One region of the Olleya sp. HaHaR_3_96 genome, then DNA from elsewhere that is predicted to be linked to it. Evidence: riboswitches for the same ligand, from Rfam matches in the RefSeq annotation. Region 1 holds a riboswitch; the other holds the start of a gene.

Region 1 (16,203 bases):
TTAGAAACGGCGAAGGTTTAATTGCGTTGGGAGGTTTTAGAATTGAAGAAGGCGATTATATCGTGGTGTGCTGTTTGCCAAGATCTATAAAAGAGGTTGAAAAATTATTTTTATAATGAGAAAGCGTTTACGTCTTAACTACAAAATAATATTTTATTTTTTCGGATTATTATTAGTGTTTAATGGTGGTTTTATACTGTTGTCAGCATTAGTGAGTCTTATTTATCAAGATAATGTAACGCTTGAACTATTTTTATCTGGTTTCGGAGTATTGAGTTTTGGACTTTTTGGGATGTTTAATCATCGGGATCATAATAAAGAATTAAACAAACGTGAGGGATATATTGTGGTGTCTTTTGGATGGATTGTTATGTCTTTATCCGGTGCAATACCCTATTTAGCTACAGGCGCTATTCCAAGTTTTACAAATGCCTTTTTTGAAACCATGTCTGGTTTTACAACAACGGGGGCTTCTATTTTAAATGATATTGAAATTGTTCCAAAAGGGGTTTTGTTTTGGAGGAGTTTAACCCATTGGATTGGTGGTATGGGTATTATTGTATTGGCGGTGGCAATACTTCCTCTTTTAGGTATTGGTGGAATGCAGTTGTTTGCTGCAGAAGCACCAGGACCAAGTGCGGACAAATTACATCCACGTATTACGGATACAGCAAAGCGCTTGTGGCTAATCTATTTTGGATACACAGCAGTAGAGACCATTTTGCTTAATGTCGCTGGAATGAGCTTTTTTGATGCTATAAATCACTCGATGTGTACACTGTCTACAGGAGGTTTTTCTACTAAAAATGCAAGTGTTGCCTATTGGAATAATAAACCAATAATACAGTATATTATTATCTTTTTCATGTTTTTAGCAGGGTCAAACTTCGTGTTAAGTTATTTTGCTTTTAAAGGGAAGGTGCAGAAAGTGATTCAGGATGAAGAGTTTAAACTCTACTTTAAGTTTGTGGCTATATTTACAATTGTGTCAGCTTTAATTATTTATTTTAAAGCAGATTTAACGGCATCGTCTATTGATCATCCAATGGTTTGGGGAGCAGGAGAAAGTGCTTTTAGACATGCTTTATTTCAGGTTATATCGGTAATAACAACTACGGGGTTTGTGACTGCGGATTATACCTTATGGACGCCTTTTTTAGTAGTACTCTTCTTCGGCTTAATGTTTTTAGGGGGATCAGCGGGTAGTACGTCGGGAGGTGTTAAAGTAGTGCGTCATATGGTGTTAATTAAAAATGGATTTTTGGAGTTTAAAAGAACATTACATCCTAACGCAATTATACCGGTGAGATATAATAAAAAAGCAATCTCAAAAGAGATTGTATTTAATATTCTAGGCTTTTTTATATTATACATGATTTCCTTTATTATTGGAGCGCTTGGTTTCTCAATGATGGGTATTAATTTTGAATCTTCTGTAGGGATTGCAGCATCAAGTTTAGGAAACGTGGGGCCTGCCTTGGGGCAATTTGGTCCAGTTAATAATTATGCAGCTTTACCAGCAATTGGTAAATGGTGGTGTAGTTTTTTAATGTTAATTGGTAGATTAGAGCTGTTTACAGTGCTTATTTTGCTGACGCCTTTCTTTTGGAGAAATAGATAAAATGCTGTTTTTTAGTGTTGTTTTGTGTTGAACTGTAACATTTTACAGATTGACTCGTCTTTATTATATAACCAACACATCAACCATTATGAATGCATCAATCAACACACAATCATTTAAGCAAGATTCAGTTATTAACTATTCAGGAATTTTGAATTCTAATTACAAATCTATTGTAAAACAGAATTTTAAAAATTTAAAAACTAACTCATTATTTAGTAGAAAGCAACATTTAAAAAGTTGGACATATAATAGAACATGTAGTATTGTTGCAACGTCTCTTAAAGTGTTCTTGTTTATAGGTTTAACGCTTCTCGCTATTATATAATTTCAATTAGTCTTTTGTTATTTCTTTGTAAAAGAATGTAACATTTTATAAAAAGCTGCTACTTATATGTAAAGCAGCTTTTTTTATGGAATAATTTTAAGGTGGTTGAAGCGTATTCAGCCGTTAAAAGATTATTAGTGTTTAATTTCTGAAATCATTCAGACTAATATTTAAGATTATGGGAGGGGAAGGTGCAATGATGGCTGCGAATCAGTCTTTGAAAAGTAATAGAAGTATGCTAAGAAAACGAAGAGAGAAGTCTTTTAGTTTTGTGAGTAATTCTACCGAGAAAACAGCGTATAATTTACCTGAAATTTCAGAAAAGGATATTTTACTATTACGTAAGAAACTTCAAAAGGAACAAAAGGAAAGACGAATTAAGCAGGTTGTTTTTCTAGGTGTAGTTATGATGGTTTTAATTTATACCTTTATTTATCTGTTTATTTAGCATAAAAAAAGCTTCACACATGTGAAGCTTTTTATTTATGTAATAGGGTTAATTAGCTAACCACTTCTTTAATTCTTTTAATTGCTTCTATAATTTCTTTCTGCGATGCTGCATAACTTATTCTAATACAATTAGAGTTTCCAAAGGCGTCTCCGGTTACGGTAGCAACCAATGCTTCTTCTAATAGGTATAGTGAGAAATCGGTAGCATTATGTATTGTTTTTCCTCTGAAAGTCTTTCCGAAAAAGTAAGATACGTCTGGAAAAACGTAAAAAGCACCTTCTGGTGTGTTAGTTTGAAAACCTTCAATGTTACTCAGTAAATCAAGAACTAAATCACGACGTACTTTAAACTCGTCAATCATAAATTTAACAACACTAGGGTCTGCATTTAAAGCTGTGATTACAGCACGTTGTGCAATGCAATTTGCGCCACTAGTAATTTGACCTTGCATTTTGTTACAGGCACGTGCAATCCAATCTGGAGCACCAATGTAGCCAATACGCCAGCCCGTCATAGCAAATGCTTTAGAGACTCCGTTTACTGTAATGGTGTTGTTAAACATACCATCAATTCCAGCCATACTTGCATGTGGTTTTCCAGTGTAATTGATGTGCTCATAAATCTCATCGGAAACAACGTATATATTTGGATGTTGCTTTAAAACGACAGCTAGAGCTTCTAATTCAGCTTTGCTATATAATGACCCACTTGGATTACAAGGACTGCTAAACCAAACCATTTTTGTTTTTGGAGTAATAGCCGCTTCTAACTGTGCAGGTGTCATTTTGAAGTCTGTATCAATACTTGTTTGTACTTCTACAGGTACTCCTTCGCTAAGCTTTACGATATCGGAATAACTAACCCAATAAGGACATGGTAAAATAACCTCGTCACCTTTGTTTAGCATAACAGCAGCTATATTTGCTAAACTTTGTTTAGCGCCTGTAGACACTACTATTTGTGGTAAAGTATAGGTTAAGTTATTATCACGTTTAAATTTAGTAATGACAGCTTCTTTTAATTCTACATAACCATCAACTGGGGAGTAAGAATTGTAGTTGTCATTAATTGCTTGGATGGCTGCATCTTTAATGAAATCTGGTGTATTAAAGTCTGGCTCTCCTAAACTTAATCCAATAATATCTTTGCCTTCACCTCTAAGCTCTCGTGCTTTTGCTGCCATAGCTAAAGTGGCAGAAGTGGACATGTTTAAAATGCGGTCAGATAATGGTTGGCTCATAAGTGTTTGTGTTGTTTTGTAATGCGAAAATTAATTAAGCTAAATTAGGTTTTTGACCTAATACTTTTAGTTGTCTGTAGTGTTCTCCTATAGCTTTCCACATTGTGTTGTATTCGTTGTATGGTAAGCTAAACTCATGAGCAGTATCTTTTACGATTTTTGCTATGTGCTTGTAGTGGACATGACTAATATTTGCAAATAAATGATGTTCTACTTGTCTGTTCAAACCTCCAGTATAAAATTCTACTAACCAGCTTTTAGGCGAGAAGTTAGAAGTAGTAAATAATTGATGAATAGCCCAAGTGTTTTTCATGTTACCATCTTTATCTGGTATTGGTGTGTCAGTATTAGGCATAACATGTGCTAATTGAAAAACAACGCTTAATATGATTCCTGCAGTATAGTGCATGATGAAAAAGCCTATTAATACTTGCCACCAAGCATATCCTAATGCTATTGGTAAAACCACCCAAATAGCATAATATAATATTTTACCAATAATTAGTTTAGTCCACTGTGTTGCTGGTTTAGGGAAATCACCGTAAGATAAATTTCTCTTTAAGTAATTATAAGTCTGTTTAAAATCTGTTGTAATTGCCCAGTTTACAGTTAATAAACCATATAGTAAAAAAGCATAATATTTCTGATATTGATGAATCTTTAACCATTTAGAATGTTTAGAAAAACGGATAATACGTCCAGCATCAATGTCCTCATCATGACCTTGAATATTTGTATACGTATGATGCAATACGTTGTGTTGTACTTTCCAGTTGTAATCGTTACCAGCTAAAATATGTATGCTACTTCCCATTAATCTGTTAACCCATTTTTTACTAGAAAAAGAGCCGTGATTAGCGTCGTGCATCACATTCATACCTACACCAGCCATTCCAATTCCTATAACCATTACGGATATAATTTGAAGCCAAGTTGGTAAATCAAGAGTTAATAATAACACTAGAGGGCCTAGTAATAAGGTAAACATTACTACTGTTTTAATGTATAATTTCCAGTTTCCTGTTTTTTTAATATTGTTTTCTTTAAAATAATTGTTAACACGTTTATTAAGTGTTTTGAAAAATTTTGCAGAGTCTATTCGTGAGAATGTTACTGTTTGCTTTGTCATTGTAATTGTATTCTTTTTATTCTAACGTAAAAAAACGTTAAATAATATTTATTACAAAGATAATTAATTAAGCAAAACAGAAGCTCCCTTTTTTGTGTTAAAATGTATATTTTTGCCGAAAATTATAAAAGACTATGGAGCTGATTTTAAAGTATTTTCCTGATTTAACACCTTTGCAAATAGAGCAGTTTACTAAGCTAGAAGCGTTGTATCAAGATTGGAATCTAAAAATAAATGTGGTATCGAGAAAAGATATTGACGAGTTGTATCTACGTCATGTATTGCATTCTATTGCTATTGCTAAAGTAATTCAGTTTAAGGATGGAAGTTCTTTGATGGATGTTGGTACTGGTGGCGGATTTCCTGGTGTGCCTTTGGCTATTTTGTTTCCAGAATGCGAATTTCATTTAGTGGATAGTATTAATAAAAAGCTAAACGTAGTTAGAGATGTTGTTGCTGGTTTAGAACTGCAAAATGTAAAAGTGACGCATAGTAGAGTAGAAGATATAAAAGAAACTTACGATTTTATTATTAGCCGTGCTGTTGCTGCTATGCCAACGTTTGTACATTGGATCAAAGGAAAAGTGGCTAAATCGCAACAAAACGAATTAAAAAACGGAATTATATATCTTAAAGGTGGTGATTTATCGGAGGAGTTGCAAAATTATCAAACGGCTAAGATTTATAATATTTCAGATTACTTTGAAGAAGACTTTTTTGAAACAAAAAAAATAGTGCATTTACCAATTAAATGGAAAGCACAGTATTAAATAAAAAAGCCTCTCAAATATTTGAGAGGCTTTTTTTATATTAAAAAGGAGAAGGTATTATAATCCAAACTCAGCTTTTACTTTATCTACGTAGTCTAATTTTTCCCAAGTAAATAATTCAACATCTAAAGTGATGTCTCCTCCATTTGGTCTTGAAAATGTTTTAGATACAGTTTCGTTTTGTCTTCCCATATGTCCGTATGCAGCAGTTTCGCTATACATTGGATTACGTAATTTTAAACGGTCTTCAATAGCAGATGGACGCATGTCAAATATTTTAGATATTTTATTAGCAATCTCTCCATCAGTCATATTAAATGGGCAAGTTCCGTATGTGTCTACAAAAATCCCCATTGGTTCTACAACTCCAATAGCATAAGATACTTGTACTAACACTTCATCAGCAACACCTGCCGCAACTAAGTTTTTAGCAATATGTCGTGTTGCATATGCAGCACTTCTATCCACTTTACTTGGGTCTTTACCTGAGAAAGCACCACCACCATGGGCGCCTTTTCCTCCGTAAGTATCAACAATAATCTTACGACCTGTTAATCCTGTATCTCCATGTGGTCCACCTATTACAAACTTTCCTGTTGGGTTAATATGGTATTTGATGTCGTCATTAAATAACCCTTGAATAGTTTCAGGTAACTTAGCAACTACTCTTGGTATTAATATGTCAACAATGTCTTTTCTAATTTTAGATAGCATTACGTCATCGACAGCATCAAAATCATCATGCTGTGTAGACACTACAATGGCATCAATACGTTGTGGTGTATTATCATCACTATATTCAATAGTAACTTGACTTTTAGAGTCAGGTCTTAAGTAAGTGATGTCTTTGTTTTCACGACGTAACTCAGCTAATTCAATTAAGATTTTATGAGATAAATCTAAAGCTAAAGGCATGTAGTTTTCAGTTTCACGAGTGGCATAACCAAACATCATTCCTTGGTCACCTGCGCCTTGCTCTTCTTTACTGTCACGATCAACACCACGATTTATATCGTCCGATTGTTCATGTATTGCACTAAACACACCACAAGAATTACCATCAAACATGTATTCGCTTTTTGTATAGCCAATTTTGTTTATAGTATCTCTTGCTATTTTTTGTACGTCTAAATAGGTATTAGATTTAACTTCACCTGCTAATACCACTTGTCCAGTGGTTACTAATGTTTCGCAAGCTACTTTACTGTCTTTGTCAAACGCTAAAAAATTGTCTATTAGAGCATCACTAATTTGATCTGCTACTTTGTCTGGGTGTCCTTCAGACACACTCTCTGATGTAAATAAATACGCCATATTTGTTTTTTAAAATGTATATAATAGATTTGACGAAAGCGTCTAAGGAAGTTTACACTGCCTTTAGCATTTTTTAATGAGGTTGCAATCAGTCAAATCCGTCCTCTTAAATTTATTGAGCTGCAAAAGTAAGAAAATAAAGTAGTTTCTTAGGTTACTTAAAGTTAAAAATAGTTAATTCATTAATTTGAACCAATATTCAATACTGAGTAAATATCAGTATTCGACTTTTAAATTATGTATTTCTTATTAAGAAAACGATTTAGTATGATTATCTGTAAAATCGTGACTTTTAAGATTGTCTTAAGCGATTGTTAGTTAACTTTATAAATTAAATAAACTAAACTAAAGTCATGTCTTTACAACCTAAATTAACACGTTTTAATCAAAATGTATTGTCTAAATATCAAATATATAATGGTATTTTTATGACACTTCCTTTTGATACTATTACGAAAACAGGCGTATTACTTCCTTTGTTTCATGAAACCTGTAAAAACGGATTTGATGGTGGAGATAACCCGACCGTGATTGTCGATACTTTTTTTAAAAAATATCAAGCAAGACGTTCTGATAAAAGTAAAATAGATTTATTATTCCGTTTTATTCAATATATAGAACGCCAAGTGGTATTATTTGATGCTATAGAAGATGCGGCATTCCCCATTGTGAATAATATGGATGGGATCGGTACGCTTCGTAGTTTAAAAGAGAGCGCTGCTGCGGAAGGTAAACTGGATAAATTACGTGAGTATTTGGAAGAATTTAAAGTTAGGATTGTACTAACCGCCCATCCAACACAATTTTATCCTGGAGCAGTTTTAGGAATCATTACAGATTTAACAGAGGCGGTAAAACAAAACGATCTATTGAGAATCAACGATTTGTTGGCTCAGCTAGGGAAAACACCATTTTTTAAGCATGAAAAACCAACACCTTATGATGAGGCAGTTAGTTTAATATGGTATTTAGAAAATGTGTTTTATGATTCTTTCGGAACAATTTACGATTACATCCAACAAAATATTTTTGATGGTCAACATATAGACAACGAAATTATTAATATTGGATTTTGGCCAGGAGGAGATAGAGATGGTAATCCGTTTGTAACACCAGAAATTACGGTAAAAGTAGCCAGAAGGTTGCATGAAACTATTATAAAAAATTACCATAAAGATATAAGAAAGTTAAAACGTAAACTGACTTTTCAAGGGGTAGAAGCACGTGTTTCTAAAATAGAAAGCGAATTATATAAAAAGATTCTTAACGAAAAATCGAGTATTACTTTAGAAGGTTTTGTTTCAGAATTAAAAGAAATTAGACAAATTATAATTGATAAACATCAGTCTTTATATGTTACGGAGATTACCAGTTTGTTAAATAAGTTACATTTGTTTGGATTTCATTTTTCAAGTTTAGACATACGACAAGATAGTAGAGTGCATCACTCAATATTTACAACGATGGTGGATTCTATGATAGAAAATGGAAGTAAAGATATTCCTAGTAATTATCATGAGTTACCAGAAAAGGAGCAAGTCAAACTTTTATCTGAAGTAAAAGGGACAGTCGACCTGTCTTTAATTAAAGACGAAGAAACACTAAAGGCACTTAATACTATAAAAGCTTTAAAGTCCATTCAAGAGACTAATGGAGAGTTGGCAGCAAACCGCTATATCATAAGTAATAACCAAACCACTTTACACGTCATGCAATTGTTTGCTATGCTTAAATTGGTTGCTTTTCAGGATAATTTAACTGTGGATGTTGGACCGCTTTTCGAAACTATTACAGATTTAGAAAATGCACATTTAGTAATGGAAGAGTTGTATACTAATCCTGCTTATGCTAAACATTTAAAAGCCAGAGGAAATAAACAAACAATCATGTTAGGGTTTAGTGATGGGACAAAAGATGGGGGTTATTTAATGGCTAATTGGGCTATTTATAAAGCAAAAGAGCGTTTAACAGCTATTTCTAGAAAATATGATGTTACTGTGATCTTTTTTGATGGGCGTGGTGGACCACCTGCACGTGGAGGCGGAAAAACACATAATTTTTATGCGTCTTTAGGACCAACGATTGAGGATAAAGAAGTACAGTTAACGATCCAAGGACAAACCATTAGTTCTAATTTTGGTACGTTAGATTCGTCACAATATAACTTAGAGCAGTTAATTAGTTCCGGAATTTATAATAGTTTAAGTGATACAGATTTACGTATGATTCCGGAAAATAGAGTGGTGATGGATAATCTTGCAAAGCTTAGTTATGAGGCTTATGTCGATTTTAAAAATCATCCCAAGTTTATATCGTATTTAGAACATATGAGTACCTTAAAATATTATGCGAAAACTAATATTGGAAGTCGACCATCAAAACGAGGGAAGGCAGAAGGTTTAGTGTTTGAAGATTTAAGAGCGATACCGTTTGTTGGGTCTTGGAGTCAATTAAAACAGAATGTCCCAGGATTTTTCGGTGTCGGTACAGCTTTGAAACATTATGAAGATGCTGGCGAATTCGAAAAAGCACAAAAATTATTTCAGACGTCCAGTTTCTTTAAAACATTAATAGAAAACAGTATGATGTCTTTGTCAAAATCCTTTTTTGATTTGACTAAGTATATGAGCGACGATCCTGAATATGGCGCCTTTTGGAATGTGATTTATACAGAGTATAAAACAACAAAACGTCTAATTTTAAAACTTACGGGTTATACAGAATTGATGGAGGAAGAGCCTTCAGGAAAAGCATCGATTAAAGTTAGAGAATCTATTGTGTTGCCATTATTAACCATCCAACAATTCGCTTTAAAGCAAATTCAAGAATTAGAAAAAGCCGATGAAAAGGATACAGAACTAATTGCAGTTTATGAAAAACTAGTAACACGTTCGTTATTTGGAAATATTAACGCCAGTCGTAATTCAGCATAAAATGTAATATAGAGGTTTTGATTTTATATAAAAAGGCAAGCTTGAAAGTATCAAGCTTGCCTTTTGTGTTTTTAACGGAATATATTTTTGCTTAAAGCGTATTTAATAGATTTAAATTCTGTTATGTTAAATATTTTGTAATTTATTGGAAAAATATTCTGTTTTACTTGTTTGTGAATAATATATTTTGCAATATTTGCCTATACAAAGTTCAATATCTTACTGAAAAGGAAGTTTTTAATTTAAAAGTTTCCGTAATGTTATCAAGAAAGGCGGAGGGATAGACCCATCGAAGCCTTAGCAACCCTTAGACTTACTAAGAAGGTGCTAAATTCTACTTAATAGTCGATTCATTAATCGCTCTATTGGATAGATAACTCAAAACTAATTACTATTTGTAATTGGCATATTTCTTTTTAACATTTTTCTATTAAGTACGCTTCTAACGAGGCTTATTTGACTTTTGGTTTAATTTATTAACTCAAAAACTAGAAAAATGAGTACACAAAAATTTGCAACACAAGCGTTGCACGCAGGACACGACACAAGTAAAACAGGAGGAACTAGAGCGGTTCCTATTTATCAAACAACCTCTTATGTGTTTGACGATTCAGATGATGCTGCAGGACGATTTAATCTCTCTGTTCCAGGCTTTATTTACACACGTTTAAACAACCCAACAAACGATATTTTAGAACAACGTATCGCAGCACTAGAAGGTGGTATTGCGGCAGTTGCAACTGCGTCTGGTACAGCAGCAATTTCTACAACATTATTAACCTTGTTAAAAGCAGGCGACCATATTGTGGCATCCAGTAGTTTGTATGGCGGAACGTATAATTTATTAAGTGTAACACTACCAAGACATGGTATTACTACAACGTTTGTAGATCCTTCAGATCCAGAAAATTTTGGCAAAGCAGCACAAGAAAATACAAGAGCAATTTTTGTAGAGTCTTTAGGGAATCCCAAATTGGACGTGTTAGATTTAGAAGCTATTTCTAAAGAAGCAAAAACTGTAAAAGTGCCATTAATTGTAGATAATACAGTGGCAACGCCTTATTTATTAAACCCAATTGCACATGGAGCAAACATTGTCATTCATTCTTTAACCAAATATATTAATGGTAATGGAACATCGCTTGGTGGTATCATTATAGATGCAGGAACATTTGATTGGACTAATGGGAAATTCCCGGAGTTTACAGAGCCATCTGCTGGTTACCATGGTTTAGTGTATAGCGAAGCTATTGGTGCAGCTGCATTTATTGCTAAAGTTAGAATTGAAGGTTTAAGAGATTACGGTGGCGCATTAAGTCCGTTTAACGCTTTTCAAATCATTCAAGGATTGGAAACATTGGAATTAAGAATTTTAAAGCACTCTCAAAATGCTTTAGAACTAGCAAAATGGTTACAAGAACAACCAGAAGTAACTTGGGTGAATTATCCAGGATTACAGACTAGCAAATATAATAGTTTAGCTAAAAAGTACTTGCCAAAAGGACAAAGTGGTGTGGTTACTTTTGGTGTTGATGGCGGTTTTGAATCGGCTAAAAAAATAGCAGATACTACAAAACTATTCTCGCTATTAGCCAATATTGGAGATACAAAATCTTTGATTATTCATCCGGCAAGTACAACGCATCAACAATTAAGTGATGAAGCGCAACAATTAACGGGAGTGACTAAAGACTTAATTAGACTGTCTGTAGGAATCGAAAATATAGAAGATTTAAAAGCTGATTTAAAAGACGCTTTTGTAGTCGTTAAAAAAACAGTTTTAGCTTAAGGCGTTATCTTAATTCAAATTCAAAAAAAGATGAGTGATTTAAAATTTTCAGTTGCAGGAGTAAGTACATCTGCGACACAATTTGTTGGAAAAGCAAGGCAGTTTAAATTAGTAATAGATGAACCCGAAGCTTTAAATGGTACAGACGAAGGCGCTAACCCAGTAGAATATATTCTTGCAGGCTTTGCTGGCTGTGTTAACGTTGTTGGTTATTTAGTAGCAAAAGAGCTTGGTTTTAAAATAGATAAATTGAATATTGAAGTATCAGGAGACATTAATCCAGATAAGTTTTTAGGGATATCAAATAACGAGCGAGCAGGTTTTAAAAATATCGAATTAAAACTAGTGCCAGAAACGACTGCAAGTATTGAAACATTAGTTAAATGGTTAGAAATTGTTGAAGCACGATGTCCCGTTAGAGATAATTTATCTAATAATACACCAGTAAAAATCTCAGTACAAAAAGAATATAATCTTAAGTAATGAAAGGTTTACAATACATAGATAGTATCGATTATGTTACCCAAAGCGATAAGGCAATGACAATAAAGTTGTCTTATCAGCTTTTTGGTAAAGCATTACATACCGCTCCAATTGTATTGATAAATCATGCATTAACAGGTAATAGCAATGTTACAGGTACAGATGGTTGGTGGGCAGATTTGGTTGGCGATGGAAAAGTTATTGACACTAGGGTATATACTGTTTTAGCATTTAATATTCCTGGAAATGGATACGATGGTTTTTTAATTGAAAACTACAAAGATTTTATAGCAAGAGATATCGCGAAGCTGTTTCTTATTGGATTAGAAAAACTAAGTATCGATTCTGTGTATGCCGTAATTGGAGGATCTCTTGGTGGTGGTATTGCATGGGAAATGGCAGTTTTAAAACCCAATTTGGCGACACATTTTATTCCTGTGGCTACGGATTGGAAAGCTACCGATTGGTTAATGGCAAATTGTCAAATTCAAGAACAGTTTTTAGTTAATTCTAAAAACCCAGTGCATGACGCTCGCATGCATGCAATGTTGTGCTATCGTACTCCAGAGTCTTTTAAATCAAGGTTTCAACGTTCTAAAAACGAAACATTAGATTTATTTAATGTCGAAAGTTGGTTGCTTCATCATGGTAATAAGTTACAGGTGCGTTTTCAGTTATCGGCTTATAAATTAATGAATCAATTACTACGTAGCATTGATGTGACTAAAGGAAGAGAATCAAATAACAAGGTGTTAGATGGTATTCAATCTAAAATTACAATTGTTGCGGTAGATTCTGATTTGTTTTTTACTGCTGAAGAAAACCGAGAAACGCAAAAACAATTAGCGTTAACACATCCAAATGTGACTTATAATGAGATTAATTCCATTCATGGTCACGATGCCTTTTTAATAGAGTTCGAGCAACTCGAAAATATAATTAAAGGCATTTTTAAGCCCAAGTTAAAAGAAAAGAAAATGAAGATATTAAAATTTGGAGGCAAATCTCTAGCCAATGGCGAAGGTTTAAATCGTGTTATTTCTATCATAGAAAATAAAGTTAAAGCTGAAGAAAATATAGCTGTTGTTGTTTCTGCAAGAGGAAAAGCAACAGACCAATTGGAGGCTATTCTTGAGAAAGCAGTAAAAGACCAATCTTATGCTGTAGAATTGGAGGCCTTTAAAAAGGATCAAAAAGGAACGGTTTTAGTAGATTTTGAAACCGAATTTTCAAGACTAGATAGTTTGTTTGCAGGTGTACAATTATTAGGTGATTATAGTCAGAAAATTAAAGATGAGGTTTTAGCACAAGGCGAATTAATTTCAGCTAAATTAATTACGGCATTATTACTAGAAAAAAATATTAATGCAAAAGTAGCAGACGCTAGAACGTTAATAAAAACAGATGACACCTTTGGTAATGCAAAACCAATTGATGCGTTGTCTAAGAAGAATGTAGTTGCTTATTTTAAACAAAATAATGGCACTACAGTTAATATTGTTACTGGTTTTATAGCGTCTAATAGAGACGGTAAAACCACAACGTTAGGTCGTAATGGAAGTAATTATACGGCAGCATTGTTAGCTAATTATTTAGATGCTGAAGAGTTACAGAATTACACACATGTTAATGGTATTTATACGGCGAATCCGGATTTAGTAGAAGATGCTAGAAAAATAGAGCGATTATCTTTTACGGAAGCTAATGAGTTGGCTAATTTCGGAACGACTATTTTACATGCAAAAACTATTATTCCTTTAATAGAGAAAAATATTCCGCTTCGCATTCTAAATACGTTTAATCCGGAAGATAAAGGCACAATAATTACAGCACAAAATAAAGATAAAGGCATACGCTCATTATCAGTATTAGATAATGTGGCATTAGTAAATATCGAAGGACGTGGCTTATTGGGCAAGGTTGGAGTTGATGCTAGAATTTTCACAGCTTTAAGTAAAGAGAATATAAGCGTTAGTATTATTTCTCAAGGCTCTTCAGAGCGTGGTATTGGTTTGGTTATTGAAGCTGAACATGCAAATAGAGCCGTTATTGTTTTAGAACAAGAGTTTGAAAACGATTTTTACTCGCAAGACATTAATAAAATTAGTGTTATAGACGATGTGTCTGTCATTTCAATTATTGGTCAAGAGTTAAGCACGTTTCATAAACCGTTTAATGCTTTAATAAAAAATCAAATTATCCCTATTCTTTTTAATAATACCATTACTGGCGAAAATGTGAGTATAGTAGTTAGAAAAAAAGAACTTCATAAAGCTTTGAATGTTATTCATGGAGAGATCTTCGGAATTTCTAAAAAGATAAATTTAGCCATTTTTGGTCATGGTTTAGTCGGTAGCGCATTGGTTAATCAAATTATTGCTTCAGCTGAAGATATTGAAAAAAGAAAAGGCATTAAGCTTAATATTTTTGCGATAGCCAATTCTAGAAAAGCGCTTTTCAGTAAAAACGGCATCGATAAAAATTGGAAAAACACACTAGAAGCAAATGGTGAAAGCTATAAGATTGAAGATGTTTTTCAATTTGCAAAAAAGAATCATTTAGAGAATTTAATAGCTATAGATAACACGTCAAGTTTAGACTTTGTATCCAATTATATTAAGTTGGTGGAGCAAGGTTTCGATTTAGTATCGTCTAATAAAATAGCAAATACTATCGATTTAGAGTTTTATAACCAATTGCGTAATACTTTAGAAAAACACCAAAAAAGTTATTTATACGAAACTAATGTAGGTGCGGGTTTACCATTAATTGATACAATTAAATTATTACATCTTTCTGGCGAAAATATTGTGCGTATTCGTGGCGTGTTTTCTGGATCGCTAAGTTATTTGTTTAATACGTTTTCTTCGGAAGACACCTCGTTTGCAACAGTATTACAACAAGCTTTAGATAAAGGTTTTACAGAACCAAATCCAAGAGAGGATTTAAGTGGGAACGATGTTGCAAGAAAACTATTAATCTTGGCGAGAGAACTAGATTTACATAATGAGCTTAGCGATGTTACTATCGAAAACCTAATTCCAAAACCACTTAGAGAAATTGAAACGGCTAATTTTTTAGAATCTTTAGATGAGATGAATGCTGTTTTTCAGACGAAAAAAGAAGCACAAAAAGAAGGTCATGTATTAAGATATATTGGTGATTTACACGGTGATTTATCACAAGAAAACGGTGCTCAATTAGATGTGAAACTAGAGTCTGTACCTAGTCAATCACCTTTAGGAGCGTTACAAGGTGCCGATTCTATTTTTGAAATTTATACAGAAAGTTATGGTGAAAAACCCATTGTTATTCAAGGCGCAGGAGCAGGAGCATCAGTAACAGCAAGAGGTGTTTTTGGAGATATATTAAGACTAACAGAAAAGAATAATTAAATAAATGTCACGCTGAGCGCAGTCGAAGTGCTTTAATAACTGATTTTAAAAACAAATTAATGGATTCTAATAATTTCGAAACCCAAGCCATAAGAACACAAATAGAACGTTCACAATATTTAGAACATTCTAGTCCGTTGTATTTAACATCAAGTTATGTTTTTGAAGATGCCGAAGATATGCGAGCCTCTTTTGCAGACGAGAAAGACCGTAATATTTACAGTCGTTATTCAAACCCGAATACGTCGGAGTTTATAGATAAAATCTGTAAAATGGAAGGTGCTGAAAGTGGTTATTCTTTTGCTTCGGGTATGTCTGCTATATTTTCAACATTAGCCGCTTTATTAAATGCTGGAGATCATATTATTTCATGTAATAGTGTGTTTGGTTCTACGCAAACCATGTTTAAAAATATTTTACCAAAGTGGAATATTTCTACAAGCTATTTTAAAATCGATGCTATTGATAAAATAGAAAGTCTAATTCTGCCAAGTACAAAAGTAATTTATGCAGAAAGCCCAACAAATCCTGCGGTAGATATTTTGGACTTAGAAGCTTTGGGACGCCTTGCGAAAAAACATAATCTTATTTTAATTATAGATAATTGTTTTGCGACTCCTTATTTGCAGCAACCGATACAATTTGGCGCGGATTTGGTAATCCATTCGGCAACAAAATTAATAGATGGGCAAGGTCGTGTGCTTGGAGGTGTTACTGTTGGTCGTGCCGATTTAATTAAAAAGGTCTACT
Region 2 (16,203 bases), 1.6 Mb from region 1:
GAATAAATGTTATTTAAAGAATTAAAAAAGAAATGTGGCTGCAATTGATAATGCAAATGCTGTAACTCCGACTTCAATTTAAAATTAGCTGCTTCCTTACGTTCTGCTTCTGTTTTAGCCCAACGTTTTGTTGATTTTAATGCTACTGAAAAGAATAAAGGTGCTAAATATGATAACAATTGTATATACATTGCCATTTTAAATGGAGGTTCTGTTCTCTCGGTATTTGCGAGACGCTTTTTTAAAATATCTTGAAAATAGTTATCTTCAATATATTCTTTTAAAAACAAGAACAATCCTATCAATGCAATATTAACCGCTATAAATAATAACGTTTTTTTAGGAAACAAAAAACGATCTATCAACACAAAATAGTTGAAGTAAAAGATAATAGCCGAAAAGAACAAAGGAATCCAAAAATGTGCTTTAACTCTATCTAACTCTTGATCTTGATTATAAGATAACAAGTAAGGCAAACTAAATAATGTTAGCCAAACTAGCAGATGTAAAAAGATGGTTATGTTTTTATTCTTGTACATTAGTTCTTTAATTCAGTTTAATATATTGATTTAAGTTAACAAGTAATTACTCGTAACGCAACGCGGTTATAGGATCTAAAGCCGATGCTTTTCTAGCTGGATACCATCCAAAAAAGATACCTGTTACAGCACATACTGCAAAAGAAATGACTATAGAATACATAGCCACGCTTGTAGGCCAATTTAAGAATTTTTCTATGAACACCGTTGCTCCAAGCCCCAATAATACACCTAGAACTCCACCTGTTATGCTTATTAAAATGGCTTCTATTAAAAATTGCATTAAAATATCGGAGCCCTTTCCTCCTACAGCCATACGTAACCCAATCTCTTTTGTACGTTCTTTTACGGAAACATACATGATATTCATAATCCCAATTCCTCCAATTAATAAAGAGATACTAGCTACCGCAACTAGCAGTATTGTTAGCATTTCACTAGTTGAACTGAAGGTTGAAATTAACTCTTCCATAGAACGCACAGTAAAATCGTCTGTATCACTATCGGTTAATTTGTGTTGTTCTCTTAAAATTTTAGAGACTTCTAAAACAGCATTTGGCGCATCTTCCTCACTAATAGCAGATGACATAATCTGATTTAAATGATCGATAGCCAAAATACGTTTTTGCACCGTTGTATAAGGTGCAATGACTACATCGTCTTGATCTTGACCAAAGGTGTTCTCTCCTTTTTCTTCTAAAACACCTATGACTTTAAACGGAATATTATTAAAACGAATCATTTGCCCTACAGGCTCTTGACCATCAGGAAATATATTATCTACAACCGTTTGACCTATTACAGCCACTTTAGATGCTGTTTGAACCTCAGCATCTGTAAACATACTCCCACTTTGTAAATCGACCACTTTGATGTTTAAATACTCAGGATTAACACCGTAAATCGAGGATGGCCAGTTGCTAGACCCATTAATAACTTGTCCTTTACCTTCTACCACTGGCGTGCTATAACTTAGTAAAGTCGATTGCGCTTTAATGGCTTTATAATCACTTAAAGTCAGCGATTCCATAACACTTGCCTCTTGCCTTACACCGCCTCGTGTGTCCGCACCTGCTTTTATCGTTATCATATTAGACCCCATACTTGATATGGTAGTCCGAATGCTCTCTTTTGAGCCTTCTCCAATAGCTAACATCGCAATAACAGAAGCCACACCTATAATAATCCCAAGCATCGTTAATAAGGTTCTTGTTTTATTAAGAATGATGGCTTTTGTTGCGATTTTAAATAAATTTAATAGTCTCATCTGTTTATATTTATTGTTTTTTTAAGGTCAAATGGAATGCCACAATTACATATAAATTCATATTAGAATTTTGATATGGCATTTCAAAATTAACCGTCTTGTTTAGGTAATTTAGCCAATTCATTTGCTGCAGATTGAATGTTATGATTCTCATAATCCTGCATCACTTCACCATCTTTTAACACAATAGTTCTGCTGCTAAATGTAGCTATATCTGGCTCGTGCGTAACAAATGTGATTGTAATCCCTTGTTTGTTCAACTCCTGAAATAACGCCATTATCTCATACGACGTTCTTGTATCTAAATTCCCTGTGGCTTCATCAGCTAAAATCATTACTGGATTATTAACCAACGATCTGGCAATAGCCACACGTTGTTGTTGTCCTCCCGAAAGCTGCGAAGGTGTATGATGTAAACGTTCTCCTAATCCTACTTTCTCTAAAGCTTCAATAGCACGTCTTCTACGTTCTTCTGTAGATACTTTACTGTTATATAACAGTGGTAATTCTACGTTTTCAATAGCCGATGTTCTAGCTAATAAATTATAAGATTGAAAAATGAATCCAATTTTCTCGTTTCGAATAGTTGCCAATTCATTTCTAGATAAATCTTTCACTCGAACACCATCAATTTCATAGGTTCCAGACGTTGGTTGATCTAAACATCCTAAAATGTTAAGCATGGTACTTTTTCCTGAACCACTTGATCCCATAATAGTGACAAATTCCCCTTCTTTAATATCAAACGAAATACCTCTTAATGCATGAACCGTCTCGGTTCCCATGGTAAACTCTCGTTTTAAATCTTCTATTTTTATGATTGCTTTACTCATGATTATTTATTTTTTCCTGTTACCTCCTGGTTTTTGTGGCATAAACGGACTTTCGCTTTTAGCGGAAACACTGGCCTCCGATTTTGAAACGCCTTTTAAACTATACACAAGTTTATCTCCTTCTGAAACGCCACTTAATACTTGTACATTTACACCATCACTTGCGCCAAGTGTTACTGCTTTAGGTGAAATAGACCCGCTACTTTCCAATACCCAAAGTGTTGTTCCTTCTTTAGTTCTTTCAGTGTTATTAGCTTCTAATTGGTGTTGTAAATTATAGCTTGCAAAGACTTCTTTTTCTGGTTTAAAGTTGATGGCTTTAGCTTCCGCAGTTAATACATCATTTAATTCTAATGTGTAAATTGAAATAGTTGCTGTTAATCCTGGCTTCAGTTTTAAATCTGGGTTATCTGCTTTAATTACAACGGTATACGTTACTACATTTGAAGTAACAGTTGGATCCAATCTTACTTGTGTTACTTCACCTTCAAAGGTTTCACCTAAGTAAGCATCGACTGTAAATGTGACGCGTTGTCCTTCTTTTACTTGTCCTATATCTGCCTCATCTACATCTGCCTCTACTTGCATTTCTTTTAAATCTTGAGCAATAGTAAATAGCGTTGGTGTACTTAAACTTGCTGCCACCGTTTGCCCTTCGTCAATAGCTCTAGATAAAACCACACCATCGATAGGCGAATAAATATTTGCATAACCTAAATTAGTTCTGGCTTGTTGTAAATCTGAATAACGTTGCGTCACCGTTCCTTTTGCTGTTTGATAGTTGAAAGTCGCATCATCAAAATCTGATTTACTGATCACTTGATTATCAAATAACGTTTTCTGTCTGTCGTAAATCGTTTGTGTGTAGTTTCTTTGGCTAACCGCATTATCGTACGCTGCTTGTGCTTGCGTTTTTGCTGCATTTAAATTGGTTTTATCCAATTCTGCTATTAATTGTCCTTCCGTAACCACACTGTTATAATCCACATATATTTTTTCTACAACTCCAGACACTTGTGTACCAACCTCAACTTGCGTAATAGGCTCCATTGTACCTGTTGCAGTAACCATGGTGGTAACATTAGCCTTTTTAGCTAAAACGGTCTTAGCTTCAATTACAATAGCATCGTCTCCTTTTAATAATGCGTATCCTGCAATAGCGAGTACTACAAGTACAATGCTTACTATTATTATATTTTTTTTATTTTTCATGAGTTTATATATTTTGTTTTTTGTTCGGTCACATGGTGTTTCCAAATAATCATTTCCGTAGATATCGAATTTAAATTATGGAAGGTTCATAATGATATGGTTTAAAGTTTGATGTCGTTTCCTTGATAAAATTGTAATAATTGGTGGTATAAAATATTTAAGTATTTAGATTGTAAATAGTTTTGCTGCGCATTAGTAAAGGTGTTTTGACTAATCACTAAATCAGTTGTACTTAAACCTCCTAATTCATACTTTTTCTGTGCTAGTTTGTAAGACTGCTCTGCTGCTGTTTTAGAGGCATCGGCTGCAATGACTTGTTCTTGCGCAGACACTGCGTTTTGATACGCTGTTTCTACTTTTTTATAAACTTCTTTTTCTGTATTCTGTTTTTGAATCTCAGCTTTTTCAATATTTATTGATGCCGTTTTAACTGCTGCTTTAGTTTGATTTCTATTAAAAATTGGAATACTTAACGATAGTCCTATTTTCTGATTAAAATTAACATCAAACTGATCTGAAAACGTATTATCATTAATACTTGTGTAACCAGAACCAACGCTTCCGTTTAAAGACAACGTTGGTAAAAAACCACCTTTTGCGATGTCTAATTCTTTTTCGTTTGCAGCTATATTTAATTTACTAGCTTGTATCTCTGGTAAAAAACCAATAGCGTTATTGTATAACTGGTTTTTATCGATTTCTAGATTAATTAAATCCATGTTTTCATCAATGGTTTCAATCTCTAAATTTTCTAAAGGTGATAATTCTAATAACTGCTTTAACTGAATGATGTATTGTTGGTAATCGTTTTTAGAAGCAATAACGTTGTACTTGTTTGTAGCTGCTTGACTTTGTGCTTCAGTATAATCGCTTAATGCAATAGTACCAGCATCTAAACGTGCTTTTGCTCTTAGTACTTCTTTTTCTGAAGCTGCTAAATTGTTTTCCGCTATAGCGATGCTTTCTTTACTAAAAAGCGTTTGTAAATAGACTTCTAAAATATTTAACTCAATGTTATTCTTTTCTACTTCTTCCAAATACACACTTTGCTCTAACAGTAGTTTATTTTGTTTAATTTGATTGCTAATCTGATTGCCTTGAAACAAGGTCATAGAACTGTTTATACCAACATTAGTACTGTTTATTTGATCTGTAACATAACTACTAGTAATAGGATCAATAGTATTTCCGCTAGAAAAATTTTGAGACGCACTACCAAACAGGTTCGGCAATCTAGATGACTTTGCTTTACTGTAATCTATTTCGGCAATGCTTTTATTTAAAGCTGCATCTTTTATAGTAATGTTATTTTCTATGGCGTACGTGATACAATCTTCTAAAGACCACACCTTAGATGCTGTGTTAGTTGAAGCGTCTTGCGCAAAAGAAAACTGCACGAAGAATAGACTTGCTAGGATTAGATATAATTTCATTTTTTTGAGTGTTTTGATTTAACACTTCAAAGGTGTAACTATATATAATCTTATTATAAAGCGATAGACGTTTACGGCAATTGACTATACAAAACCCCGTTATTTATCGATGAGATTTTTTCTAGATAACGCAAAACTTGAAATTCGCGCTTTAATCTGCTATAACAAGTGCTAAATCATTAAACCTTAAGTTTTAAAATAGTATTAAAAATTAACATTTTTTAAGATATGCCTATTCGTTTATGCACTAATTTTGTGCTCTTAAATTAATTATCAAGAATCTCAAAAAAGGAGATAGCAACCTGCAATAACAAGCAAGGTGCTAAATAGATAAGCCAAGTATTTGGAACAAATGTTAACTCATATTTCTACTTACTAGCTGCTATATCCTTTTTAAAATGAAAAAGAAAAATGGCACAGTCAACTAAAATTATTCCAAAATTCTCAGCATTAATACCATTACTGGTCTTTGTTTTTACATTCCTAGGTGTTGGTATTTATCAAAACGATTTTTATGCGCTTCCTGCACCTATTGCTGTTATCGCAGGTATTATCGTCGCCTTTTTAATGTTTAAGCAATCCATTAATTCTAAAATTAAAACGCTTTTAAAAGGCTGTGGTGACGATAAAATTCTAACCATGTGTTTAATATATTTGTTAGCAGGTGCTTTCGCTGCCATTACTAAAGCGACAGGAAGTGTGGATGCTATTGTTAATCTTGGATTAGATTATATTTCCATACACTACATTTATTTTGGTGTTTTTATAATTGCAGGATTCCTATCTGTATCTACAGGTACTTCTGTAGGATCCATTGTTGCATTAGCTCCAATAGTTGTTGGATTTGCAGATAAAAGTAGTGTAGATCTTGGTATACTTTGTGGAGCCTTACTAGGTGGAAGTATGTTTGGAGACAACTTATCCGTTATTTCGGATACGACTATTGCCGCCACACAATCTTTAGGTTGTAAGATGAGTGATAAATTCAAACAGAACATCAAAATTGCTGTTCCAGCTGCTCTATTTACTGCTGCCATATTAATTTTTCAAGGTTTTGGTTTAAAAGCAGCTGAAACAGAAACAGTAGTTTACAGCTATTCTATAATTAAAATATTACCTTATTTATTAGTCATTATTTTATCTATAATCGGCGTTAATGTTTTTATAACGCTACTTCTTGGTGTTGTCTTTGGAGGGGTTTTAGGTGTTTTTTATGGTGATTTTACAATTATCGAGTCTACAAAAATCGCCTATACAGGTTTTACAAGTATGACAGAAATTTTCTTACTATCCTTACTTACTGGAGGTTTAGCTGCGTTAGTAAAGAAAAATGGTGGTATCGAATTTATACTAGTCAAAATAAAAACACTAATCAAGAATAAAAAGACGGCTCAATTTGGAATTGCAACGTTAGTCAGTACGACTAATATGGCCATTGCAAATAACACGGTATCTATTATAATTACTGGACCTATTGCAAAAACTATAAATGATGATTACCAATTAGATAATAAAAAGACAGCTTCTATTTTGGATATTTTTGCTTGTATCACACAAGGTCTTTTACCTTATGGTGCACAAGTTTTAATGATTTTAAGTTTTTCCAATGGGAAAATAGATTACTTAGACCTAGTTTCAAACACTTGGTATCTCTTACTCCTACTTATTTACACATTAGTATTTATAAGCTTTACCCCATTCCGCTTAAGCAAGACCACTTAATACTACTGTCACTTAATTTAACTGAAACAAAAACAGCATCTAATTATAATTAGATGCTGTTTTATTATTCACTGTATTTTAAGTATTATGCTTTAAGAGATTTCATGTCAATTACAAATCTATACTTAACATCATTACTTGTAACACGATCATAAGCAGTATTTATATCCTGCATATCTATCACCTCGATGTCACTAGTAATATTATGTTCTCCACAAAAATCTAACATCTCTTGCGTTTCTTTAATTCCACCAATTAAAGATCCTGCAATACGCTTACGTCCTCCAATGATACTTCCTCCATGAAACGGTTTTAAAGGCTCTACTGCCCCAACCAATACCATTGTAGCATCAATTTTAAGTAATCCTAAATAAGGGTCCATTTCATGACCAACAGGAATGGTGTTTAAGATAAAATCAAAACTACCTTGATGTGCTTTCATGGCCTCGGCATCCTTAGACACCAATACTTCGTGCGCGCCTAATCTTTTAGCATCTTTCCCTTTTTCTGGAGACGTTGTAATCATAACCACTTGAGCACCTAATGCATGTGCAAACTTCACACCCATATGCCCTAAGCCTCCTAAGCCAATAACGCCTACTTTATCTCCTTTTTTAACTTTCCAGTGACTTAAAGGCGACCAAGTTGTAATTCCTGCACATAATAAAGGGGCAGTTGCAGCCTCGTCTAAATTTTCAGGGATACGTAGTACAAATTTCTCATCTACAACTACAGACGTCGAATAGCCACCGTAAGTTTGCGCACCTTCAATATGCTTATCTGGACTGTTATACGTCCACGTTGTTCCTTTTTCGCAAAACTGCTCCAAATCTTGCTCACAAGAGGCACACGTTTGACAAGAATCCACTAAACAACCTACACCTACTCTGTCTCCTACTTTATATTTGGTAACCCCTGAACCAACTTCTAATACACGACCAATAATTTCGTGTCCAGGAACTACAGGATATGTAGACCCTTTCCAATCATTTCTTACGGTATGAATATCACTATGACATACACCACAAAACGTGATATCTATCTTTACATCATCTGTCCCAACTGTTCTTCGTTGAATATCTAACGGTTTTAAATCTTCGGTAGCTCCTGTTGCTCCATATGCTTTTACTGTTGTCGTTGCCATTATTTTGATTTCTTTAATGTTATTTTTAATTCTATTTCTGTATTTAGTGCTTTCGAAACAGGACAAACCGCTTTCGCTTTATGTGCTATTTGTTGAAATTGTTCTGCATCAATCTCTGGGACATCACCTACCAAATTTAGTGTGATTTTCGTAATCGCACCATCCTCAAAAGTAACGGTAGCATCAACATCCAAAGTAGTTGCTATAAAATTGCTTTCATTTAATAAAAAACTTAATTGCATAGCAAAACAACCTGCATGTGCCGCTCCTATTAATTCTTCTGGATTGGTTCCTTTTTCGCCATCCTCAAAGCGTGTATGAAATGAATAGTTTGTCTTATCTAAAACCTTACTTCCTGTCGTTAAGTTTCCTTGTCCATCTTTACCACTACCTTTCCATTCTGCGTTTGCTTTTCTTGTAAATTTCATGTTGTGTGTTTTAAATTAAACTATTATTATTTAGACGCCTTTGGGTAATCTGTATACCCTTTTACTCCTGTTGTGTAAAATGTCTCTTGATCCCACGCTGCTAAGTCTAAATTGTTTTCAAAACGTTCTACTAAATCAGGATTAGAAATAAATGGTTTTCCATACGCTACTAAATCGGCATCACCAGCTTCAATAACTTTATTTCCTTTGTCTTTATCAAATGCGGTATTAATCATTAAAGTCCCATTATATAAAGGTCTAAAATGTTTTGCAATTTCAGTTACCGCAAAAGGGACTTCAGAAACATCTGTAAAAGGTTCTGATAAATGTACGTATGCTAAATTGTAATCGTTTAATTTTTTAATAATATATTCAAATGTCGGAATCGTGTCTTCATCTAAAGTAATTCCAAACATACCGTGTAATGATGGATTAAAACGAACGCCAATTTTCTCCTGAGGAATAACAGCCTTCATAGCGTCTAAAACTTCAAAAAAGAAACGCGCTCTATTTTCGCTACTTCCTCCATACTCGTCCGTTCTCTTATTAGAGCAGCCATTAAAGAATTGTTGAAATAAATACCCGTTTGAAGAATGAATCTCTACGCCATCAAATCCCGCTTTTATGGCATTTGCGGCAGCATTCTGAAAATCTTTAACCGTTGTCTTAATATCTTCAAGAGTCATTTCCTTTGGCGTGACCGTATCTTTAAAGCCGCTTGGAGTAAATGATTGTGCATTAGGATTTATAGCAGAAGCCGATACCGGTAATTCGCCATTATGAAAATCGGGATGTGACATACGTCCAACGTGCCATAATTGAATAAATATTTTTCCGCCTCTATCATGTACACGCTTAGTTACTGTTTTCCATCCTTCGACTTGTGCCTCACTATAAATTCCAGGCGTATTTATATAACCCACAGCTTTCTCTGATACTTGAGAACCTTCTGTTATTAGTAATCCTGCAGAAGCGCGTTGCTCATAATATAAACCTTGCAACTCATCTGTTGCGACTTTACCTTCGTTATCAGCACGACCGCGCGTCATCGGTGCCATAACGACTCTATTATTAAGATTTAAATTGTTATTATAAGGCGTTAATAAGGGTTGAGTGCTCATTATTATGTTTTGTAAATTATTAATACTTACAAAGTTACATTACTAATACTGCATTACCATTGACCTATATCAATTAAGATAGATTTAACTTTTTATCTGTCGCCTAACTCTACTTAAATTTTCCGGAGTCACGCCTAAATAATTCGCGATATCATAATTTGGTACACGATCTTCTATTAACGGATATGAGTGACAAAACTCTAAATAACGCTGCTGCGTGTTTTTTTCTTGCGTAGACAAAATGCGTTTACTTTGAGAAATAAAGGCTTTTGTTATTAGTATTCTAAAATACCGTTCAAAAATTGGCGCTTCTTTATATAAATCTTGAAGACTATCATAGTTAATAGATAGTAACTGTGCGTCTTCAATAGCTTCGATATATAATTTTGCTGGTGCTTGATTGTAAAAGGCTTCAAAATCACCAATCCACCAATTCTCTACAGCAAACTGAATAATATGTCTATTCCCTCTATCATCTATATAATAAGCTTTTAAACACCCCTTAACAACAAAATACTCGTTTTTAACAGCAGTCCCTGGCTTTAATAAAAACTGGCCTTTAGACACGGAAACTTCGTTTAAAATGGCATTAATTTTTTGCATATCATTCTCGGTTGGATTGATATGTGTATTTATATGTTTTGTAATAGACTGATAGACCATATTACAAAGATGCTAAAAGGAATAGCATTTTACAATAGTAAAGGTATAGATTAAAACTATTTTTTAGAGCTACCAAAAGTCTTTTATGTATTGATCAAAACATACTATAAATAAAAAACCTGTCCAACTTAAAGCCGGACAGGTTATAAATACGCTACAACGCATTTTATTAGTTTAATATATTTTATAAATACCGACTTAAAGCTTACATAAAAGTTAATGAAGCTACAATCATCCAACCACCAACAATAAGACCGAATATCCCTAACTTTCCTAATTTTGGAGCTAATTTTACTCTTAAAGCTTCTGCTTTTTGTTGAGCAGCCTCGTTATTGCTTAAAATTAATTTATTAATCATTCCAAATCCTAACATGAAACCTAATACTGCTTGAACTAAACTTCCAGCTAAAAGTGTAATCCACCAGATTGGTAAACTTGTTAACCATCCAATGTTTAAAAATGCTGAAATAATACCCCAAATACCACCTAAACAAAAAATCAAACCAATCCAACCTTGGTAAGGTTCAATTTTATCTAATAATTCTTGTGCGTTAGGCTTTTTTGCTAAAATTAGCGATGGTACTGCGATGATACTTAAAAGGATTAATGTAATTCCGTAAATCATAATGTTTAATTTTTAGTTTATTATTTGTTATGGTGCAAAGTTGCATAGATTTCTAAATCTATTAGACACCAAATGTAGTGAAATTTACCTCCCTACTTTCAGGGATATCCAAAATAAACTTCAACTAATCCATTAGCCCTTTCTCGATAGCATAACGAGTTAACCCAGCAATGTTACGAACCTCTAGTTTTGAAATTAAATTTTTACGATAACTCTCTATTGTATGTGTACTTAAAAACAACTGAGAAGCAATTTCTTTAGTTGTAAACTCTTTAGCAATAAGTTTTAATACTTCTTTCTCTCTTTTAGTTAAAGAAATGTCAGGCTGAGATCTAGCGACAAACATTGCTTCCATAACAATATTTTTAATCCTAGGAGAAAAATAATTTTCTCCACTAAGAATAGTTTTTATTGCTTTTAATAATTCTGCTTTTTCAGCATTTTTAGACAAATATCCATTAGCCTCTGCATCAATTAAACTTTGTATTTTAATTGGCTCTTCTAACATACTAACCACTAAAGTTTTTACAGTAGAAAACTGTTCTTTAATTACTTTATTTAAAGCAATCCCATCCATCTCAGGCATGTTAATATCAGTAATGACTAAATCTATTTTTTCATCAGAATTAATCTCTAGATACTTAGCAACCTGTGTCCCTTTAGTTGCTGCTAAAACAATTGTTATATTTTGTTCTTCAGAAAGAATACTTCGTAACCCGTCTAAAAACATACTATGGTCGTCTGCGATAATTATGTTATACTGTTCTGTCATAAAATTAGTCTTGTTTTGGAATGCTTATTGTTATTACTGTACCTCTATTTAATGCGGAATCAATTGAAAGTTTACCATTAAATATTTTAACTCTATATTCTATATTTTGTATTCCGATTCCCTTGGTTGTCGTTTTTAATTCAAAACCAACACCATCATCTTCATACAAAATCTCAACACTATTCTCTTCTTGAAGGACACTGATTTGTAAGTCTATTTCGTTAGCACTAGCATGTTTAAAAGCATTAGTAATTAATTCTTTTACTATGTTTAAAATATTAGATTGCAATGTATAGCTCAAAGCATTAACCGCATTTTCCGGATACGCATCAAAATTAATAACTACTGTATTGTTTTGTTTTAATGTGGCAATATAATTTTTAACTAAAGCTGTAAAATTATTCTCTTTAAACTCATTAGGAATTAAACTGTGAGAGATATCTCTAACTTGTTGATACGTTTTTTCTAATTGCCCTAATAATGTGCCTACTTCAGGATTACTATCTAGAAGGTTATTCATTTGTAGTTTTATACCTGCAATATTACCGCCTATGCTATCATGCAACTCCCTAGCAATACGATCTCGTTCTTTATTTTGAACAACAATCGTATTCTTTACTAGTTCTAGTTCTTGAGTTTGTAGGATTGAAGTCATTTCTTTTTGACTCAATACCTCCTGTTGCTTCGCCAATAAACTTTGTGTTTGTAACTTCTGATAATACACGATTAATAATAATATTATCGGAATAAGTAAGATAAAAAAACCAATAAGAATAGCATATTTTATTGTCTTTTGATATTCTATTTCTCGTTCTTTATTGACTTTATCTTCTTGTAGAGTTAGTATCTTTTTTTCTTTATTTAAGGTTTCATATTTAAACTCAAAGTCTTTAATAAAGCGTTGGTTCTGGCTATTTATAACTTTATAATTTATTGCTGCTAATTTTGTTTTAAGATGATATGCATTTCTATAATCCTCTTTTGAAACATAAAGTTTTGTCAAAGCCCTAATAACCCTTTGTTCTAAATTTAACTGATTCCATTGTATAGCGTTAACATAGGCTGTACTCAGAATCATTTCAGCAACTTCATAGTCACCTTTAACATTATACACCTCGCCTTCATTTAAAGTAATAGCGATGTAAATATCGAAAAAACCTTCGTTTAAAGTTTGATTTTTAATTTCATAAAAAATAGACAAAGCTTCATCAAGCTGTCCTCTCATTCGTTTTAAACGACCTAAAATCGTTTTTAACCTCAAAAACACTTTAAGAGACTTCGCTTTATCTATGGACTGTAGTGTGTTTTTAATTAATTGTTCCGCTTTCTCAAATTGACCAGTATATATGTAATAATTAGAAAGCGTTGTTTTAAAATAAAGCAACATTTTTGGAGCTATACAAATAGGCTTTAACTCATCTAAAATAGCCTTAGACTTCTCTAATTCTTCTTTTAAAATATAAGTCTCTGCTAAAGCTAATTTAAACCGCTGAAATATTATACTATTCTCTTCTGCTAATGTAATCCCCTCTATAAAATAACCAATAGACTCATCTAAAAAACCCATACTTTGCGCTCCCAACCCTCTGTAATACAACGCCTTTAAATTATATTTATCTTTTAAAACAGTACTATTTTTTAGATTTAAAACTTCTTTTTTAATTTCTGTTCCATAATAAAAAAGAGAATCAGCATTATTAGATGGCAAAAATTGGACTGCAATACTATCCAAAAGAACAAGTCGATCATTAGGCGCTTTTGCCTTGCGTAAGCTTTTGTATAGTTGCTTACTTACAACTTCAGGCGTGTGCCCAAATATGGTAAAATTATTTTCATTTTGAGACCATAATAATGATGGCAAAACAAAAATAAAGAGGAGTGTTTTTTTAAAGTTGCAATTGATAAATTGAGTCATTCGAGGCAAAAATAGAATAATAGTATATATTAAGTAGCAATATTAAACAATATACTAAACAATAGCTACCCTGTTTTCAGGGGGTAAAATGGTTAATTTACAACTAGCATCTAAAAATGATGTTCGGTTATTAATTTATATACAATTACAAACAAAAAAAAAGGCTTTATGAAAACATAAAGCCTTTTAAATAGCACTATCAATCCTATTTAATATAATACGCTTATTTAGTTAGGGTTAATAAACGCATTAATATCTTCTGTCGTAAACTTAGGGTTTGCTCCCTCACTACCTGCCACTAAAGCACCAATAGCACAAGCAAAATCTATAGCTTCTTGCGGGTTATCTCCTTTTAGCAGTTTACTAATAAGTGTTGCTAAAAAAGAATCTCCAGCACCAACTGTATCAACCACTTCAATTTGATAACCACTATTATAATAATAAGTGTCGTTATAATATAAAATAGCACCATGACGTCCTTTTGTAACACAAATCGTTTTCGTGTTTGTATGTTCTGCTATAAACTTAATATTCTGTTCAAGACCATGTGTTTTAGACTTTAACTGCTCTCCTATTTCAAAAATTTCATCATCATTAAATTTTATAAAATCTGCAGCTTCCATCAAATCGCTTAAAACATCTGTTGTATAATATGGTTCTCTAAGATTGACGTCAAAAATTTTATACTTGGCTAATTTTAGAAGCGCATACAATGTGTCTCTTGAGGTATCATCTCTTGCTGACAAACTTCCATAAATAAAAGCATCTGCTTTTTCTGTCACTTTTTTATTAGACTCATTTAACTTAATAGCATCCCAAGCACGAGGAAACATAATATTATAAGATGCAGATCCTTTTTGGTTAAGCATCACCTTTACCTTTCCTGTCTTCAATTTTTTGTCAACCTGGAGGTGTTCTGCATTTACACCTTGCGCTACTATATACTCTTTAATTTTAACTCCTTTTTTATCGTCACCAATACTACTAATAATAGACACATTATTACCTAAAGATTGTAAACGTAATGCCACATTTAATGGCGCACCTCCTATTTTTTTATGTGTTGGAAAAACATCCCATAATACCTCTCCAAAGCAAACTATATTTTTCATTAGATCTTTGTAAAATGGTTAGCATTTCTATTTTTTACGCCTACTTCAATGCCATGCTTTTCAATATCTTGATAAGCTTCAATATACGCCTCAACAAAAACTGAAGACGTCTTAAGGTTTCCAAAAATAGAGTCTATTTCTAAAAATGCAGTTGGATTAGTTTTAGCTTCTAAAGCTTTTTCTTTTAACTCCAATTGCATGGCATCTTTAATAATTAAATCCACACCATTCTCATCTTTACCTAAACTATAAATAGCCCAAGCTGCTGCTACAAAGGCTGCTAATTGCACAGACCCTTTACTTTCTAACTGAGATTGGACCGTTGGTAAAATAAAAATTGGAAATTTGGCTGAACTTTCCGAACAAATACGATCTATTTGATCTTTAATATTAATATTTCCAAAACGCTCTAATAGTGATTTTTTATAATCCTCTAAATTAATGCCTTCCAAATCACCTAACGTCGGCGTTACCTCTACATCCATATAAGCATTTAAAAAAGCACTTATATTAGGATTACTAACAGATTGGTCAATGGTATTATATCCGATTAATGCCCCAAGAATACCTAATACAGAATGCCCCGCATTTAATAAACTTAGTTTCATTTTCTCATAAGGCACTACATTATCAACAAATTGCGCTCCAACGGTTTCCCATGCTGGTCGCCCCGCTATAAAGTCATCTTCAATAACCCATTGTTTAAAAGGCTCGCAAACTACTGGCCAAGCATCGTCAACACCTAAAGTTTCACTTAAAATAGTACTATCTATCGCTGCAGTTGCAGGCGTTATCCTATCCACCATTGCATTTGGAAATGACACATTATTTTCGATCCACGTTACTAAATCAGGTTCTGCTGTATTAACATAACTCAATAACATTTTTTTGGTCATGTGTCCATTGCCCTGAATATTATCACACGATTGAATCGTACAACCTATTATATCTCTTTCCTTTCTCAATTTTAAAGCTTGCGTCAAATACCCGAAAATAGTTTTTGGCGAGTCTGGATGCTCTAAATCATGTTGAATTAAAGGATTAGTAAAATCAAAGGCTTTAGTCGCTTCATTGTAATTATAACCACCTTCTGTAATGGTTAATGAAATGATTTTAACCTCTGGACTTGCCATTTTTTCAATAACCTTTATTGGGTCTTCTGGTGCAAACAAACATTCTACTATCGATCCAATCACACGGTTGGTATGTGTACCGTCTAATTGCTTAACAATCAAAGTATACAAACCATCTTGCGCTTTTAACGTGTTATAAATTTTAGTGTCAAAATCTAATAAAGCGACACCACAGATTCCCCAATCAGTCACTGAGTTATCATGTAATAATTGGTCTGTATAAAACGCTTCATGCGCTCTATGAAAACCACCAATACCAACATGTACAATACCTGTTTTAACTT

What was found. A riboswitch is a leader RNA that binds a small molecule or an ion and turns the genes downstream of it on or off. The one in region 1 is predicted to bind S-adenosylmethionine.
Region 2: linked by a shared signal. The riboswitch ahead of H0I26_RS13235 (Na+/H+ antiporter NhaC family protein) and the one ahead of H0I26_RS06030 (O-acetylhomoserine aminocarboxypropyltransferase/cysteine synthase family protein) in region 1 are both predicted to bind S-adenosylmethionine.

What each region holds. Positions count from the first base shown of each region.
Region 1 is NZ_CP058987.1:1,388,636-1,404,838, forward strand. Features, by position in the region: gene trkA (Trk system potassium transporter TrkA) at 1-116, shown strand, start outside; gene H0I26_RS05990 (TrkH family potassium uptake protein) at 116-1,621, shown strand; gene H0I26_RS05995 (hypothetical protein) at 1,710-1,949, shown strand; gene H0I26_RS06000 (hypothetical protein) at 2,128-2,397, shown strand; gene H0I26_RS06005 (pyridoxal phosphate-dependent aminotransferase) at 2,450-3,640, opposite strand; gene H0I26_RS06010 (fatty acid desaturase family protein) at 3,675-4,769, opposite strand; gene rsmG (16S rRNA (guanine(527)-N(7))-methyltransferase RsmG) at 4,904-5,539, shown strand; gene metK (methionine adenosyltransferase) at 5,597-6,853, opposite strand; gene H0I26_RS06025 (phosphoenolpyruvate carboxylase) at 7,207-9,786, shown strand; SAM riboswitch class I at 10,044-10,166, shown strand; gene H0I26_RS06030 (O-acetylhomoserine aminocarboxypropyltransferase/cysteine synthase family protein) at 10,283-11,575, shown strand; gene H0I26_RS06035 (OsmC family protein) at 11,606-12,058, shown strand; gene thrA (bifunctional aspartate kinase/homoserine dehydrogenase I) at 12,058-15,453, shown strand; gene H0I26_RS06045 (trans-sulfuration enzyme family protein) at 15,513-16,203, shown strand, end outside.
Region 2 is NZ_CP058987.1:3,029,707-3,045,909, forward strand. Features, by position in the region: gene H0I26_RS13210 (sensor histidine kinase) at 1-539, opposite strand, end outside; gene H0I26_RS13215 (ABC transporter permease) at 586-1,806, opposite strand; gene H0I26_RS13220 (ABC transporter ATP-binding protein) at 1,896-2,639, opposite strand; gene H0I26_RS13225 (efflux RND transporter periplasmic adaptor subunit) at 2,646-3,851, opposite strand; gene H0I26_RS13230 (TolC family protein) at 3,953-5,284, opposite strand; SAM-I-IV-variant riboswitch at 5,550-5,647, shown strand; gene H0I26_RS13235 (Na+/H+ antiporter NhaC family protein) at 5,696-7,006, shown strand; gene H0I26_RS13240 (NAD(P)-dependent alcohol dehydrogenase) at 7,092-8,150, opposite strand; gene H0I26_RS13245 (OsmC family protein) at 8,150-8,578, opposite strand; gene H0I26_RS13250 (alkene reductase) at 8,605-9,699, opposite strand; gene H0I26_RS13255 (Crp/Fnr family transcriptional regulator) at 9,784-10,302, opposite strand; gene H0I26_RS13260 (hypothetical protein) at 10,568-10,987, opposite strand; gene H0I26_RS13265 (response regulator transcription factor) at 11,112-11,759, opposite strand; gene H0I26_RS13270 (ATP-binding protein) at 11,764-13,620, opposite strand; gene H0I26_RS13275 (carbohydrate kinase family protein) at 13,902-14,786, opposite strand; gene H0I26_RS13280 (mannitol dehydrogenase family protein) at 14,786-16,203, opposite strand, start outside.